DNA from 3 places in the Paenibacillus sp. VT-400 genome. Region 2 is predicted to be linked to each of the others. Evidence: riboswitches for the same ligand, from Rfam matches in the RefSeq annotation. Region 2 holds a riboswitch; each other region holds the start of a gene.

Region 1 (6,084 bases), on a different contig from region 2:
TCGAATCCGCTTCCGTCGGCACGCAGAGACAGAGAAGAATGTTGGTTAATAATCAGAAATGAAAAAAGACGAGGCGTTTCTCCCGGAGGAGCGCTTCGTCTTTGTTATTTCATACGAGTTCATACCCAGTCTTTCTTGCGGAAAATGAAGAACATGCTCAGGCCCAGGGTAACCATTAGGCCAATCACAACAAAATAGCTGTATTTCCAGTTAAGCTCGGGCATATTCGTAAAGTTCATACCGTATATACCGGTAATGACCGTCAGCGGCATGAAGACCGTGGTAATGGCGGTAAATACACGCATGATCTCATTCGCCCGGTTCGCAATACTGGATTGGTAGGCTTCTCGCAAGTTGCCCATCAGGTCGCGATAAGTCTCAAAGGTTTCAGATATTTTTACAGCATTCTCATAGATGTCACTGAAATACTTTTGCAGTTGATCATCGATGAGACGCAGATCTTTTTTATTCAAGGTGTTAATAACCTCTTTCTGAGGTCCAAGGACTTTTTTCAGCCACAGAATCTCACTGCGTAGCCCGATGATTTCATTCAGATGTGACTTTTTGGTGTGCATCAGAATGTCTTCCTCAAGCTTCTCGATCCGTGCTTCAATTCGGTCACCTACGGTGAAATAATTATCAACAATCAAATCAACCAGCAAATACAGCAGACGATCCGGTGTACTGATTTCCTGTTCCCAAAGGATGGGTTTCAGTGTGCGCAATTCGCTGACCTTGTGCTTGGTAACACTAATAATGAAATGTCTGCCGAGGAATAAGTTGACCGCACGTAGAAATATCTCTTCATCATCAAAACGGATGCTATTAATCACAATAAAATAATGGTTCTCATAAATTTCAATCTTCGGACGTTGTTCTTCGTCACTAAGACAGTCTTCCACAGCCAGATCATGCATCAAGAACAGCGGCTGAAGTACCGCTAAATCGTCTACGTCTGCATCAATCCAGTAAAATCCTTCCGCTGGTGGAGTCAGCGCCTGCTGAATATCGTCCACCGGAATAAATACACCGTTGTTTACCAACCGGATTTTCATCGTTAATCTACTCCTTCTGCACCCGCCAACTTGGCGGATATTATCATTATGGGCGCAAAAAGAACAAATCAGCCGGTCGGCAGCGGAGCCTGGAGATCAGGGCTGCGTTCACTATATAATCAAACGGAAGTCACGTCCCGCTGCCGGCATGCTGATGTCAATTCTCTATGCAGTTTGTCGGAATTCGGCTGCCAGTCAGGCCTCGGGTCGCCATCCATTTAATATGTCACCTCTCACATAAGGGTTTATAACACCTTGTTTAGTATACCGCTGGTACAAGGTGCTTTCAAGCGCAAAAATGTGTCTATTTCGCGCCCTGAGGCAGTGTATGACAACGGATGATGAACGGTTCCGATCTGGGAAGCAGACATCGAACTGCATCTTGACGTGAGGGCATTAATGTAATAAAGTAGACGGTGAACCATATTTAATTACAATCTAATACAGCGAAATCTTATCAAGAGTAGGTGGAGGGACTGGCCCGATGAAACCCGGCAACCGGCGGTATACCGCACGGTGCTAATTCTTGCAGCGACTAAGTGTCAGGTGGCACTGTTGTAACTGAGAGATGAGAGAGGCGCATATCTTTTTTACATATGACCTTTCTCGAAATCCGAGGAAGGTCTTTGTTATATGCCCCGACTTCTCAGCAGTGATTTTCGCTAAGGAACTTGAGGTTGTTTGTAACGTTGGATGAAAGAGCAATTCAATGTTTTTACAAGCTCAAGGCAGTCTATAACTGTATTGATGTGAAGACATCAAGCCAGGGGTGGCTGCATCTATCTATGCACAAGGAGGAGTTAGACTTACTATGCCAATCAAAATACCCGATACTCTACCAGCAAAAGAAGTACTTGAAGGAGAGAATATCTTCGTCATGGATGAAACTTCTGCATATCAGCAGGATATTCGTCCACTCCGTATCGCTATATTAAACCTGATGCCCACAAAGGAAACGACCGAAACACAATTGCTTCGTCTGGTGGGAAACACGCCTATTCAGGTGGATGTCGTTCTCGTACATCCCAAATCCCATACGTCGAAGAATACGTCTCAGGAGTATTTGGATCTGTTCTATAAAACCTTTGATGAGATTGAGCACCGCCGTTTCGATGGAATGATTATTACGGGTGCCCCGGTGGAACAAATGGATTTCGAAGACGTGAACTATTGGAATGAAATCCAGGAGATCTTCGAATGGACTAAAACCAATGTGACTTCAACCCTCCACATATGTTGGGCTTCCCAGGCAGGTTTATACCATCATTTTGACGTACCCAAGGTTGCACTTGATGAAAAGTGTTTTGGCGTTTTCCCACATACCATCAATAAACCACATGTTCCATTGTTGCGTGGATTCGATGAAGTATTCAACGTTCCACATTCCCGTCATACGGAAGTGAGACGCGAAGATATTGAAAAGAATGAGAATTTAGAGATTTTGGCTGAATCAGAGGAAGCGGGGATCTTCCTGGTTGCTACCAAAGACGGCAAACAGATTTTTGCCACAGGACATGCCGAGTATGACCCGTTCTCATTAAAGTGGGAGTATGACCGGGATGCAGCCAAAGGGTTGGATATCGCATTGCCTAGGCATTATTATCCGAATGACGACCCTTCTCGTGTGCCACCAGCTACTTGGCGCGCTCATGCCAACTTATTATTCTCTAACTGGCTCAATTACTATGTGTATCAAGAAACACCTTACGATATTGGCCCGCAAATCTAATCGAGATTACAGGAGGATGCAGCAATGGAAGACAACAACAAGTTGAAAATCGAAAGCCGCTTAGCACAAATTGGGTCCATCAATGAACCGGTAACAGGCGCCATTAACTTTCCGATCTATCAATCCACTGCGTTTCGCCACCCGAAGCTTGGACAAAGCACGGGGTTTGATTATATTCGTACCACTAATCCAACCCGTAAAGTGTTGGAAGAAGCCGCTGCAGCGCTGGAGTCCGGTGATGCAGGGTTTGCCTGTAGCTCGGGAATGGCCGCGCTGCAAACGATTTTTGCCATGTTTGGTCAAGGGGATCATCTGATTGTATCGCTGGATCTGTATGGTGGAACCTATCGTCTGCTGGAACGTATTCTGTCCCGTTTCGGCGTAACTGCTAGTTATGTGGACACGAATGACCTTGCAGCACTGGAGAAGGTTCGTCAACCGAATACAAAAGCTGTATTTATTGAGACACCAACCAATCCACTGATGATGATCACCGATGTGAAAGCCGTTGCTTCCTGGGCGAAAAGTTACAACCTGTTGACCATTGTTGACAACACGTTGTTGACTCCATTTTTCCAACGTCCGATTGAACTGGGTGCCGATATCATCATTCATAGCGCTACCAAATATCTGGGCGGACATAATGATGTGCTCGCCGGTCTAATTATTACCAAAGGTGAGGCGTTATCTGCAGAGATGGCGTTCCTGCATAATTCCATTGGAGCGGTATTATCTCCAAGTGACTCCTACCAGTTGATGAAAGGTATGAAAACGCTGGCCCTTCGCATGGAGCGTCATGAGCACAATGCACTTACTATTGCTAAATACTTGCTTGAGCACCCAGCGGTGGTTGAAGTGTATCATCCAGGTCTATCCGATCATCCGGGGTATGAGATACAGAACAAACAATCCACGGGTAACACAGGTATCTTCTCTTTCAAAGTGAAGGATGCACGTTATGTTGAACCGTTGCTACGTCATATCCAACTCATTGCTTTTGCCGAAAGTCTCGGCGGAGTCGAATCACTCATGACTTATCCGGCAGTACAGACTCATGCGGATATTCCGCTTGAAATTCGTGACGCCGTAGGTGTAGATGACCGTCTGCTCCGGTTCTCCGTAGGCATTGAACATGCAGATGATCTGATTGCAGATCTCGGCAATGCTCTGACAGCTGCACAGCAGGAAGTGGAAGGAGGCGTGCACTCATGAGGGAGTCCAACAATAAGCCCAATTCCGAGTTGAAATTTGATACCAAATTGCTCCATTTTGGCGATGAGATTGACAAAACGACCGGAGCCTCAAGTGTACCGATCTATCAAGCATCAACATTCCATCATTTTGATATCTTCAATCCGCCTCAACATGATTACAGTCGTTCGGGTAATCCGACACGTCAGGCTTTGGAAGATTACATCACATTGCTGGAGGGCGGCGCACGAGGCTTTGCCTATTCTTCGGGGATGGCTGCGATCTCAAGCGTGTTCATGATGTTCTCCGCAGGGGATCACATGATTGTAACGGAAGATGTATATGGAGGTACGTATCGTTTGCTTACTTCCATATTAAGCCGTATGCAGATCGAGACAACCTTTGTAGACATGACCAATATAGATGAAGTAAAAGCGGCACTCAAGCCAAACACCAAGGCAGTTTATATGGAAACACCGTCCAACCCTACACTGCGAATTACGGATATCGCTGCTGTAACTGACTGGTCGAAGGAACATGACCTGATCACGATTCTGGATAACACCTTTATGACACCTTACTATCAGCGTCCAATTGAGCTTGGTGTGGACATCGTCGTACATAGTGCTACGAAGTTTCTCGGAGGTCACAGTGATGTACTGGCAGGGTTAGCCGTTGCTCGCACGGAATCACTTGGCGTACAACTAAAACAGTTGCAAAATGGACTTGGAACTGTACTCGGGGCACAAGAATCTTGGCTTCTGATGCGCGGGATGAAAACCTTGGGGGCTCGCATGGCTCATAGTGAACGGAGTACAGCCAAACTGGCGGCATGGCTTAATGAGCGCAGTGATATTACCGCTGTCTTTTATCCTGGACTGGAGGATCATCCGGGCCGTGAGGCACATGAGCGCCAGTCCACAGGATATGGAGCTGTCGTTTCTTTTGACGTCGGTTCAGGTGATCGTGCAAAAGCAGTTCTTAACCGGGTGAAGCTCCCCATTGTTGCTGTAAGCTTGGGAGCTGTGGAGAGTATTCTGTCCTACCCAGCCATGATGTCTCATGCGGCAATGCCGGCTGAGGTTCGCCGTGACCGTGGCATTACAGATGGGTTGCTGCGCTTCTCCGTAGGTCTGGAAGATATCGAAGATCTCATTGTAGATTTGGAGCAAGCACTTCAGGAATCCTAACAAAAATGGATGCCCGAATACGCCGATGTGTATCACTTAAGTTCGAACTAATTCCTTTCCATATGTAAAAATTTTTACTTATTTTTAAAGCACCTGTACATAAGGTGCTTTTTTTCACATGTAACCTGTGTTACGATATGTGGAGTACAGAAATACGATGTTGCCACCAGAACTTGCTTCTCTTGAACAAGTTGGGACGGATCGTTATATAATTTCTCTTCATGAGGGAGGCTTTTTTACGATGAGTACGGTAGACCGTATCTTAGATAAAGCCCTTCGGGGCGAACGTTTAGACTTGGAAGACACGATTGAGCTATTTGAATCAAATGAAGTGGACAAAATCGGGGCAGCTGCTAATGTCATTATGAAACGCATGCACCCTGAACCATACAGAACATTTGTAATTGGGCGTAACGTCAACTACACAAACGTGTGTGATGTGTACTGCCGTTTTTGTGCTTTCTACCGCAGACCTGGTTCGGATGAAGGTTATGTGCTTCCGGACGAAGTGATTTTCCAGAAGATTCAGGAAACGGAAGATGTGAATGGTACCGAGATTTTGATGCAAGGTGGAACGAATCCAAACTTGCCTTTCAGCTATTATACAGACCTGTTGAAAGCCATCAAAGAGCGTTTCCCAAACATCACGATGCACTCTTTCTCCCCAGCGGAGATTATGAAAATGGTTGAAGTATCCGATGGCCTTACATTGGAAGAAGTTGTTCGTGCCATTCACGAAGCTGGACTGGATTCCTTGCCTGGCGGCGGCGCTGAAATTCTGGATGACCGCACACGTCGGAAGATCAGCCGCTTGAAAGGTTCATGGCGTGATTGGATGGACGTTATGCAAACTGCACACCGCATCGGTATGAACACCACGGCAACGATGGTTATCGGACTTGGTGAATCGATGGAAGAG
Region 2 (6,084 bases):
TATCAGCCTGGATGGCAATGCACCGCACACCCTTGGCTATAATCTGAGCCTTTAAAGCCTCAGCTTCTGTTCTGCTGTGTACATAGTTGAGGGCAATATGGCACCCTTGATCTGCCAGACTGAGGGCCGTCATTTTACCAAGACCTTTGGCACTTCCCGTTATGAGGGCAACCTTTCCCTTCACGTTCATCCCCCTCTTCAAAGAGCAGTCACTATCCAGTATAAAAGATTTGTCGTCCTCCTACAACTCGCTTATCCACAAGGGATTATCCACCTTTAATTCCAGATATATTTTGACTGAGCAAGAACCTGATGAGTACGATTGGATTACTGGACTAGCATCTGTCTCTTTGGACGGTAAGGCCACCCTGGAAGTCCCTGAAAGCCATTCCTATCTGGATAAGCCCAATACCCAACGCTCGATACTTAACAGTGATGGAAAGCCTAATGGGAACGAAATCGGAAGCCTAACCAGCAATAGTGAATTCGGCTCGTGGTATGTTGTGTTCGAGTACGTGAAGACAGGTCATATCCATGATGACGATCAAAATTTGAGTGCCGAAGAGCTGTTAAGCAGTTATATCCGAGGCACAGAAGAAGATAACAGAAAACTTGATCCTGAATATAGAACGTACATAACGGGGTGGGAAATCGAACCGGCATATGACAGTACCAAACATCAGTTGGTTTACTCCCTTGGTTTTAAGAATGCTGATCAGCAATCCATGGTCAATTACAATGTAAAACTCCTGACACGCGAAGGGTACATCACAGCCATTCTGGTTACAGATACGGCCAACTTTCAACAGAGCCGTCAGGCATTTGAGGAAACCGTACTTCATAAGCTTAGCATCAATGCAGGATACACCTACGAGGAGTACAATGCTTCGACTGACAAAACATCCACCATAGGGCTCAACAGTCTTCTGATGGGCGGGATCGGGTACACGGCTTCCCAGAAATTCAGTGCTCTTCTTTTGCTCAAAAAAGGATGGGCCTTGATCCTGGTTGTCGTCCTTGGGTTAATCGGTTGGATCAGATACAAGATCAAAAGCTCACACGGAGAAGAAGAAACACTCTCTCCCTCCGAGAGAACGTACCTGCAAGAAGCAGATGAGCAGCAGTATGCTGATCAGAATGAATTATCCTATTACCGCCAATCTGGACATCACTCCAACGCGGAGAAACAAGATAAGCCCTAACCCTTCCCTTATTGATCGCCACGTCAGCACAGATTAGGAAACATAAAATAAGCCGTATATCTCTTCTGAAGAGATATACGGCTTATTCTTAAAAGCTTCACATCATATCATACATATCATGAATTATTCAGTTGCAGGTTCAACTGCACCTTTATAACGTTCTTTGATGAATGTTTTCACTTCTTCGGAGTGCAGAGCAGCAGCCAGTTTTTGGATTGCATCTGCATCCTTGTTGTCCTCACGGGAAACGAGGATGTTTGCGTATGGGTTACCTTGCAGATCTTCGATCAGCAAAGCATCATTCTCCGGATTCAGGTTCGCTTCGAGCGCATAGTTAGCGTTGATAAATACCAGATCCGCTTCATCCAATTGACGAGGCATCATGGCTGCATCCAGCTCGATGATATCCAGGTTCTTCGGATTGGCTGTGATATCTTGAATCGTAGATGTAATATTTGTGTTGTCTTTCAGCGTAATGATACCTTCCTTCGCGAGCAACAACAGTGCACGTCCACCATTGGATGGGTCATTTGGAATTGCTACTTTTGCGCCGTCTGCCAATTCATCCAAAGACTTAATCTTTTTGGAGTATCCACCAAAAGGTTCAACATGAACAGGTGTTACAGAAACGAGGTTGAATCCACGTTCTTTATTCTCTGTGTCCAGATAAGGCTGGTGCTGGAAAAAGTTCGCATCCAATTTTTTATCAGCAAGTTGCTGATTGGGTTGTACATAGTCATTGAACGTAACGACTTGCAAACGAATACCTTGTGCTTCCAGTTCAGGCTTGATGCTTTCCAGAATCTCTGCATGTGGTGTAGGTGAAGCTCCAACTTTCAATTCAACTGTACGAGGTGCACCTGCTGAATTGTCTGCGCCGCTATCGGCGTCCTTGTTGTTTCCGCAAGCTGCGAGAACCGCAATCAACATAAGACTAAGTAGAGCAAAAGACCATTTTTTCATGTGTAAAACCCCTTCTCTAATCATTTTTGTCATGTGGCATCTGCATTATTGCATAACCATCATGTTATCTATGTGTTATTTCCTGGTGAAAAATGTAACCAAGCGATCTCCAGCCATCTGGAGAATTTGCACAAGAATGATCATCGATACTACGGATATAATCATGATTTCATTTTGATAACGATAATACCCATAGTTGATTGCCAGCGTTCCTAGACCTCCACCACCAACCATGCCCGCCATCGCCGTGTAAGAGACAAGCGTAACGATGGTAATGGTAATACCAGCAACCAAACCAGGTAACGCTTCAGGCAGTAATACCCGTCTTACAATTTGTCCGGTCGATGCACCCATTGACTGTGCCGCTTCAATGACACCCCGATCAACTTCTCGCAACGTCGTCTCCACCAATCGAGCAAAGTAAGGAGCTGCTGAAATAACTAAAGGTGGTATAACACCTAACACACCTGTAGCAGTACCGACGAGTGAACGAGTGAACGGTATAAGAGCAACAATCAATATGATAAATGGGACTGAGCGCAAAATATTCACAATCAAGGACAATATAATGTACACCGTCCGTGACTTGATCGAAGCAGATCGGGCTGTCATGAACAGCAGCACTCCGAGCGGTAAACCAAAAATTACGGTGAACAAGCCTGATACACCCAAAATTTGCAGTGTCTCAATGGAGGCTTTACCAACCTCTTCCCAGCGAACTGTTGAAAAATCCATCTAACGAAGCACCTCCACATCAAGTCCCTCTGCGGTCAATTCTGATATCGTCCGATCAATAGCATTTGAATCACCCTCGAACCGAACGGTCAGTTGCCCATAAGGAACCTGTTTGATCGTAGAGATTGTACCTTGCAGGATGGCAAAATCCACGCCTGTCTTACGTACCGTTCTAGACAAAATCGCTTCATACGTTTTGTTACCCAGAAAGGATATCTTCACAAGTTTGGAAGCAGCACCTGCCTGCAATTCAACGCCTGCATTTGCCAGAGCGGTCTCTTCCAGAGCAAGTCCAGCTTCATGGTCACGCATCATGAAGTCCCGCGTAATCGCATGCTGCGGCTTCAAGAACACGTCTGTTACAGGTCCTTGTTCCACAATGCCACCTTGATGAATGACAGCCACCTTGTCACAGATGTTCTGAATGACATGCATCTCATGTGTGATCAGCACAATCGTTAGGTTGTACTTTTCATTAATGTCGAGTAATAACTTCAGGATTGAATTTGTTGTCTGCGGATCAAGTGCCGAAGTAGCCTCATCACAGAGAAGTACATTTGGATCACTTGCAAGTGCTCTCGCAATCCCTACACGTTGTTTCTGGCCACCCGATAATTGAGCCGGATATTTGCTGCTGTGGTGCTCCAGACCAACCAGTGCAAGCATTTCCTTCACTTTTCGATCAATGGCATCCTTGGGTGTATTCACAAGCTTTAGTGGAAAAGCTACATTGTCATATACCGTTGCCGAAGATAACAGATTAAAGTGTTGAAAAATCATTCCGATCTTGCGTCTCTGTTGCTGCAATTCGGTTTTGCTCAGTTCAGTCAGGTTAATTCCGTCAACCCATACCTCACCCTCCGTAGGCCGTTCCAGCAAATTAATACAGCGAATCAATGTGCTTTTGCCCGCTCCGGAATGGCCAATCACTCCGTAGATTTCGCCCTTTTGGATGCTCAAATTCAACTCGGATAACGCTGTTGTAGATTTTGTTCCTTTGCCGTACGTTTTCGTTAAACCTTTTAATTCAATCAATCGCACTTGCCCCTTTCCAACCACCTACTTGTATCTTTACCCGATCTAAAGGAAAACTCCCCCTAAAGTACAAAAAAAGAGCCCTTTGCAGATACAAAGAGGGCTCTTCACGTGAAAGAATATACCTTCTCATCTGCCAAAATCGTGTCTTGCACCATTTTGTAGGAATTAGCACCTAACATCTATAACGAATGATACATGTATCATGTCATTACAAATCGGTTGCCGGGCTTCATCGGGCCTGTCCCTCCGCCGCTCTCGATAAGAAATATGTTGTTGTAGGATTTTATAAGTTCATGTAGTTTATGCTTTATAATGTGAACGTAACTTCCGAAATATCAGTTATATCCATGTAACATTCGATTGAAACTCAGTATATTCCAAGTATTCCGATTTGTCAAAGGGAATTATTTCTTTTCCATATTTTATTGATATAACTATAAGAGGCTGTTAACGTTTCACAGACCATATCCACGCCCTGACGCATTTCCTGCACATGCTGATTCAGATCCTCCAATTTCACTTTACCTTGCAAGGTCTGGTGTAACTGCCACAGGTCATCGTGCATTTCTGAGTTCATGTAGTGAATTTCCATATTACGTCGCTTGCGCAGCTTGCTCATCGGTTCACGATAAGAGTCCTTGATCTGTATTAATTGCAATGCAAGATCATGATGCTCCCTTGCATAGTCGAACTGCCTTAACACAGTAAAATAAGAAAAATGTGCTTTGGTATTGGAAGTATTCAGCTGGAATATTTCATTTAATACTGTGCCGACTTTATCCAGAATGGCAAAGCAGCGGATAAAGCCATCTTTGTAGAAATACACATAACGTGCATACTCGGCTTTTTCAGTCGCCGTCATATCATCCGTTGAGCCTGCAACGACCTTTTTGCGAAAATGAGCAGCAGCGAAACAGCTTTGCTCCAGTTCATCCAGTGAGGAGATGAGTCCCTGAGTCCACACATACAGTTTCCGATAGTCATGCGTGGGATCATGGTCCACATGCATTTGTCGTTGAAATAGCTCAAGCGTATGCGCCATTGCGTCCATCGCTGCCTTCAATTTACCTTCGTTTATACGTGGCTTTTCCCCCAACAACGTTCGCAGCATATCTAACCTCCTCTTTTCCAAATCAACAAGAATTCATCACCGTAAACGAAGCATCATTCATTCCGTGTAATTGCTGCTTGCCATAGGTTGCCCTGATCCCTCTGACATCAAACAAAGTCCACCTGTCCAATGATGTACATCACTGGATGGTGGACTTTCATATTTAGCCCAAGTACCTTTGAAAAAGAATGGATCTATATCTTAGAAACGATTAGCCGGGCGATGTAGCTTGTACACCAGGAAACTCATATACGTTAAGACTCCGAACAATATGGCGATATCCAGCATATGAGCAAGAGCTACGAACATGTATACTTCCGGACGGTTCATTGTCACCATCATGAAAATACCAATGACTACTTGCATCAGAATAAGAACAACGGATACCACACCCAGAGTACGCATTTCCTTGTTGTCCGGATGATTACGGTAAGCGAAGTGACCCAGGATCGCAATAACAATCACGAGCGACGCAGCTGCTGCACGGTGAGCAAAAGCAACCGCTACCCCACCCGAAAGCTCAGGAATAATCTGCCCGTTACAGAGCGGAAATCCAGAACATCCGCCGGCAGAATCCGTGTGACTCACAAATGCACCTGTGTATACCACGAGATATGTGTAAATGGTGGAGAACCAGACCAGATTTCTGAATTTTTTGCTAACCCGAGGGTATTTATTCAGGCGCTCCAATCCGCCATCTTTGGCCTCCTGCCTTATGCCCAGCGCCATCATTAGGGAACTGGCAAAAGCAATCAATGCAAAGCCAAAATGCAGTGCCATGACTGCTGAAGATTGGGAGAAGACAACGGCAAAAGCCCCCATGATTCCCTGGACGATAACAAATACCAGAGTTAAGAAAGAAAACAATTGCAGGTCACGGCGTGATTTTCCAAACCGCAGAAAAGCAACAAACGAGGCAATGGACAACAGTCCAGCCAGTGCACTTACAGCGCGATGGGAATATTCAATGAGTGAAGCCACAGTATGTGCGGGAACGAGTTTTCCGTTACATAAAGGCCATTCCGTTCCGCAGCC
Region 3 (6,084 bases), on a different contig from region 2:
ACCATTCTCCAATACAGCACGGGTCTGGATGAACCCTACCAATTATCAACATGATCTCGCGACACTTGCTGGCAACGAGAATCGTATGATGGGCATCCATTTTAACGATTACAGTATGAATTCGGTGTATTGGGAGCGGTACAATCGTGAGACAGGTATTCCGTTTCTGGAATCCAAAATGGAGTTCGAGGCCATTGCCTCTTTCTATCTGATCATCAATCAGGTTATTGGATTTATCATGATATTCATGGGTGTTGTCATGCTCTCTATTGCCCTGATGACCATCGGGTTTACGATTGCGGATGCCATCCTGGCCAATTACAGAACGATAGGAATCCTCAAATCACTAGGTCTGACTTCCCGAAAAACGATAGGCACCTATGTTATTCAATATGCATTGTTATCCATCGTAGCCATTATCCCAGGACTTGCACTCAGTATATGGATATCCAAATGGATCATTAATATTTCTGTATCCTCTCTTCGAGTGGGGAATCAGAACATTCCAGTCCAAGGATTGGATGCGGCCATACTGGCCGGCGTACTACTATTTACTCTAGTGATTCTGTTCACTGTGTTATATGCCAAAAAGGCACGCAGCATACAGCCCGTGCAGGCTATTCGTTATGGTATGTCGGAGACTGATCATAGCCGGATGGCTGGGAAAATGAATTCGCCATGGGCGCACTGGATCGGATTTACACGACTGCCTGTCACCGCCGTACTTGGATTCAGACATGTGTTCAAAAACACCAAAAGCTCTGTTCTAACACTCCTGCTAGCCACCATGGCTTCCTCCGTACTTGTTCTGGGTTATGTTCTGCTGACCAGTATAACCGGAATTGAACAGACCGCAGCTAAATGGGGGTATGACAATGCCAATATCGCAGCAGTAGTCGTGAACAAAGGTAACTTTCCAAAGACTGAATTGAAACAAACGTTAGAAGAGGATACAAGGATTAGCAATGCAGGCTGGCAAGGGAACACAACGGGTGTAATTAGCCCGGAGTCTTCTGCAACAGTGAAGGGCCAATCCCTCAGTCTCAACTTGAGTGTACTGGACGGGAGTTATCAGGAACTTGGATTCGAAACGTTAAAAGGGGTTAACCCACAACATGCGAATGAAATTGCCATTGGTGTAAGTATACCCAAAACATCAAATAAAGATCTCGGTGATCTTATCGATATCTATATTGAAGGAGAAAAGCGTACATTCCTCATCACAGGCATCTATCAGGCTATCGCCAACATGTCTGTTTCAGGCAGAATCACCATTGATGCCATGAGAAGTGTGAACCCCGGTTATAGTGAATTTGATGTTATCTTCATCAATGTGAACGATATGGCACAAGCGGGTAAGGTTGCCTCTGAATTAAATGAGCAATTTAAAGATTTTGCTTCGGTAGTCACTCAGAAGACTTTGCTTGATTCGGTTTACGCGGAAGCCGCTAACATCCTGATCTATCCGATGAGCCTGATCGGATTGCTGTTTATCATTGTGACGTTCATCATTATTTTCAGTACCTGTAGAATCAATATCCGTAAAGAAAGCAGAACGTACGGGATATACAAATCGCTGGGAATGACATCCCGCCAAATCCGGTTGTCGCTCACCATGGGAATGTTCATACTGTCCTCCGTGGGAGCCATACTGGGTATTTTCGTCGGCGTATATCTGCTGCCTCTTCTACTCGAAATGATCCTTTCCGGTTATGGTATCGTACAACTTCCACTGATCCTGCATTGGGGTGGAATGGTACTGTTCACCTGTCTAAGCATCATTGCAGCCAGCCTTGGATCGTGGTTCTCTTCGAGAATCATTCGGGAAGCATCGCCACGTATGCTGGTTATCGAATAATGTAATCAGAATGCCTAACACAATAAAACAAGCCCTTCCATACCTCTATAGGATGTGGAAGGGCTTGTTATCATGATATGAACTATTTCCGCCATTTCTTCGCAAGCGCACCAATCTGATGTGGCGTAGTACGGCAGCAGCCGCCAATAATTTGCGCGCCCGCAGCAACCCACTGCTCCGAAGCATCACTCATGCTGCCACAAGTACCCTGTCCGCTCCACGTCTTCGTTGCTGCATCATACGTCTCTCCCGAGTTCGGATACACAATAACAGGTTTATCGCTGGTACGGCGCAAAATACCCACTGCTTCCGTTACCACTTCCATCGGAGCACAGTTCAGGCCAATCGCCGCAATCTGCGGCTCGGAGCCAAACGTCTGTGCACATACCTCAAGTGGCGTACCCTCGCTGATGCTTGTCCCGTCTTTTAAAGAAAAGGATAGCCAAGCATACGCATGAGGAAACTCCTTCAGTAAATCAACCAGCACTTGTGCTTCCTGCAAGGAAGGAATCGTCTCAAACGCAAGAATATCAGCACCTGCTTCAATCAGCGCCGCCATACGCGGACGGTGAAATGCGACAAGCGTCTCATCCGACACGGCGTAATGTCCCACATACTCTGATCCATCCGCCAGATAGGCGCCGTACGGCCCAACGGACCCGGCAATAATTGGACGTGGACGAAGACAATCTCCTTCGTGATCTACTGTACGTTCTGTTATTTGCTCCTCATTCTCCACCGTCTCGGCACGTACCGAAGGAGCTTCTACAAGCTGACCTGTTGAGCTTTCTCTCCCTACTAAATCACTCTGCACTTCCGCCCATACGGCATCTCTCGCCTGAGCAGCCAACTCCACCGTCTTGCGGATCAGCTCAAGTGCTGCCTGTTCATCGATTCCTCTCTTGCGGAAGCCATCCACCGTCGCCTGATAACTGGATGTAATCGCACAGTCGGCTCCTGCTCGAAAATAATCTGCATGGACCTGAACAATAACATCCGGATTCTCAAGCAACACACGAGCAGACCATAGTGGATCATCGAGATCACATCCATGCTGTTCGAGTTCCGTAGCCAACGCTCCATCCAGAATCATGACTGGATGTTCACGCAGGATCTGTTCTATGGGGTTAGTCTGTTGTGCTTGCGTCATGTACTTTTCCTCTTTTCTTATTCACACGTTCTGTCAGATAATAAGCAGCGTAACATAATGCGATAAACGGAACCCCACAATACAGAGCAATTCGCTGTGTCGGGTCAAAGGCAATACCTATGCATGAAGCCAGACATAATATAAATGAAACAATTGGTACCACCGGATACAGTGGTGTGCGGTAGACCAGATCTTTGACCGCATGTCCTTTCCGGATATATTGTCTGCGGAACATGTATTGGGAAGCGCTGATGCTCATCCATACCGCAACGACAGCCAGACCTGAAATGGAAACCAGCGTAATATACACCGTACCTGGCGCAATAATACTGGACAGCAATGCCAGCGCACCACCCACCATACTAATCAGAAGTGCATTCAGCGGTACTCCGCTTTTGGTCAATTTGGCAAACCACGGAGAGATCGTTCTTTTGTCAGCCAGAGACCAGAGCATCCGTGAAGAAGCATATAGGCCTGAATTGGCAGCAGAGAGAATCGCCGTCAGAATAACAAAGTTCATAATGTCTGCTGCATAGGGTACACCCACCCGCTCCATTACCGCTACAAACGGACTTTCCAGTACACTGGCATCCGACATGGGCAGCAAGGCCGACAAGATAATAATCGTTCCGATGAAGAAAATAACCAAACGCCACAGCGTTGTATGAATAGCCTTTGGTATCGTCTTTTCCGGGTTCTCCGTCTCCCCGGCGGCAATGCCGATTAACTCGGTGCCTGAGAAGGCAAAGTTTACAGCAAGCATGGTCATCAATATCGCTGTAGCTCCATGAGGGAACCACCCGGATGCGGTAATATTCGATAGAAATGGAGCCGGTTCAGAATCCGCCATGGGAATAATACCAAACATGGCTGCGCCACCGATAATAATGAAAATTACGATAGTCACTACTTTTACAGATGAGAACCAGAACTCGGATTCCGCAAATAATTTCACCGTTAAAGCGTTGAATAGAAAGATCATCAGTGCAAAAACCGCGCTCCATATCCATACGTTCACCGATGGGAACCAGCGCTGCATCAGCAATCCGGCGGCTGTGAATTCGGAGCCAAGCGCAACAGTCCAGGTTAACCAGTATAACCAAGCCACCGTGTAACCTGTTGCCGGTCCGATATATTTGGCTGCATAACTATGAAATGCTCCCGTCTCTGGCATATGAACAGACAGTTCACCAAGACAGAGCATCACCAGATATACAACGATGGCTCCAATCAGATAGGACAGAATGGTTCCCAGTGGTCCCGCCTGCTGAATGGTGTAACCTGAGCTGAGGAATAATCCCGTTCCAATGACTCCTCCGAGAGAGAGCATGACCACATGCCGTGCCTGCATTTTCCGCTGAAAATGCCCTTTGTCGTTGTTGTTCTCCATACCTGCTGCTCCCCTACTTCTTCATCCAGAAAAAACAAAAAAGACCCACTCTGCCTAAAGAGTGCGCCGTTACTGACAAATAAAAACAAACGCTCCTATCTATCAGGCTTTCACCCGCTGGAATTAGCACAGTATCCTTCAGATCTGTTGCTGAGGTTTCTAAGGGCCAGTCCCTCCACCTCTCTGGATAAGAAAATGATTTTTTACTAATATAGCGATCTATCATGAATGTGTCAACATTTAAATAATAAATGGCACACCTCGCTATTCGGTGGAAGACCCCGGATTGGTGATGGTGGTCTTTACCTCATACGTGATCGGCACGGTGCTAAAAATTTTATCCCAATCGTCTTTGACTTTTTTCCATGTTTTAGGTTCTTTGATACGCAAGCTATCCCGAAAATCCGCAACATCTACTTTATAGGTATGCTGCAGTTTGTATAACAACTGTCGAATCTGTTGTTCGGCAAGTTCAGCAAATTCTTTTTCCAATTCACTGAGATACGCACCTTTTTCCTCTTCCTCGGGAGCACGCCAATCCTCCATCAACCAACCTTCGGATTCAGTCTTCACATGGAATGAAATATCATCGCCAACCACTTTTGGAATTATTGTTGTTTTTTTCTTCTTCATTTCATATACAACAGTGAATCCCGCTTTATTGTATGTCTTCAAGATACCTCCTTTTTCTTTAGGTCTGAGCCAGGATAGCCCTTCTAGATCCGTTTGGCTGAGTTCCCCGATGAATTTGGTTGTTTTCCCATCAAAGATACTGGCACCGGAGAACTTGTCCTCTCCATTGAAGTTCAGTACATTCTGGAGCAAAAAGCTGGAACCGGATTGCATTTGTGCATCTAATTTGGAGAGTAGAACGGGGTCCAGGATTTTATTGGACAAGTATGAATTACCGGTAATACCTGTAAGATAAAATGCTGGAATCCGGGAAGGATCATCTGAAGTCAGTACATCAACAGCGCGATGATGGCTAATCAACACCAGACAGTTAGGACGAATATCGTTATCCCGAAGTACAAAATCCAGCAGCTGGTCCAGACCATACTTTTTGGCGATATCCTTGGACACAACGATAACCTTCAGATGATGTCCGATGAGCGGATGATCTCGCCTCAGTGCAAACTGACGAAAGATTTGCAGCAAGGAATCTCCAGTAAGCTGTTCATTGGAATAGGACGTTTTACCAGAAGCAGGCGAACCGGATTGTTGGCTCTTTTGGCTGCTGGAATTACCGGGAGCAATCTGTACCGTGGCCGTCAAATTGTTCTGCTTGGAGTACGCTCCTCCCTGAGTAGCGATGTCTTTCTCAAATTCTGTCTCTTTACCGATATCGATCCCAAGACCAACGTAGACACTTAGATCCTCTATCTCCCGACTGCTCCAACATCCGGATATCGTTAAGAGAATGCATAATACAGTGGCTAAGCGTAACAACATACGGAATGTAATCATGCATGCTTGCCTCCTTTTTTGCGAATCAGACTTAACAACAGTAGTACCAGAGGTAAAATGCCAAACAAAAATACGGACACATTGCCCAGCATATCTCCTAGTGCAAAAGTATCATCCACTGTTTTGGGTATCATTGCTGTCAGATAAATGAACGGAAGCAGGCCGTACATGATGCCTTTGATTTTTTTGGAACGAAACAAATCACGAATACCCACCGAA

Evidence for each region. Region 2 has a riboswitch for S-adenosylmethionine ahead of EL84_RS08050 (methionine ABC transporter ATP-binding protein). Riboswitches for the same ligand answer to the same signal wherever they lie in the genome.
Region 1: another riboswitch for S-adenosylmethionine. It lies ahead of metA (homoserine O-acetyltransferase MetA); the one in region 2 lies ahead of EL84_RS08050 (methionine ABC transporter ATP-binding protein).
Region 3: another riboswitch for S-adenosylmethionine. It lies ahead of mmuP (S-methylmethionine permease); the one in region 2 lies ahead of EL84_RS08050 (methionine ABC transporter ATP-binding protein).

Annotation. Positions count from the first base shown of each region.
Region 1 is NZ_LELF01000067.1:988,518-994,601, forward strand. It holds gene EL84_RS15235 (HRDC domain-containing protein) at 1-49, shown strand, start outside; gene corA (magnesium/cobalt transporter CorA) at 120-1,055, opposite strand; SAM riboswitch class I at 1,507-1,630, shown strand; gene metA (homoserine O-acetyltransferase MetA) at 1,867-2,784, shown strand; gene EL84_RS15250 (PLP-dependent transferase) at 2,809-3,996, shown strand; gene EL84_RS15255 (trans-sulfuration enzyme family protein) at 3,993-5,165, shown strand; gene mqnC (cyclic dehypoxanthinyl futalosine synthase) at 5,407-6,084, shown strand, end outside.
Region 2 is NZ_LELF01000059.1:269,004-275,087, forward strand. It holds gene EL84_RS08030 (SDR family oxidoreductase) at 1-184, opposite strand, end outside; gene EL84_RS08035 (DUF2167 domain-containing protein) at 294-1,202, shown strand; gene EL84_RS08040 (MetQ/NlpA family ABC transporter substrate-binding protein) at 1,326-2,165, opposite strand; gene EL84_RS08045 (methionine ABC transporter permease) at 2,241-2,900, opposite strand; gene EL84_RS08050 (methionine ABC transporter ATP-binding protein) at 2,901-3,935, opposite strand; SAM riboswitch class I at 4,062-4,203, opposite strand; gene EL84_RS08055 (Cthe_2314 family HEPN domain-containing protein) at 4,333-5,049, opposite strand; gene EL84_RS08060 (COX15/CtaA family protein) at 5,251-6,084, opposite strand, start outside.
Region 3 is NZ_LELF01000065.1:183,461-189,544, forward strand. It holds gene EL84_RS10545 (ABC transporter permease) at 1-1,858, shown strand, start outside; gene mmuM (homocysteine S-methyltransferase) at 1,941-3,008, opposite strand; gene mmuP (S-methylmethionine permease) at 2,986-4,398, opposite strand; SAM riboswitch class I at 4,491-4,592, opposite strand; gene EL84_RS10560 (Ger(x)C family spore germination protein) at 4,663-5,865, opposite strand; gene EL84_RS10565 (spore germination protein) at 5,862-6,084, opposite strand, start outside.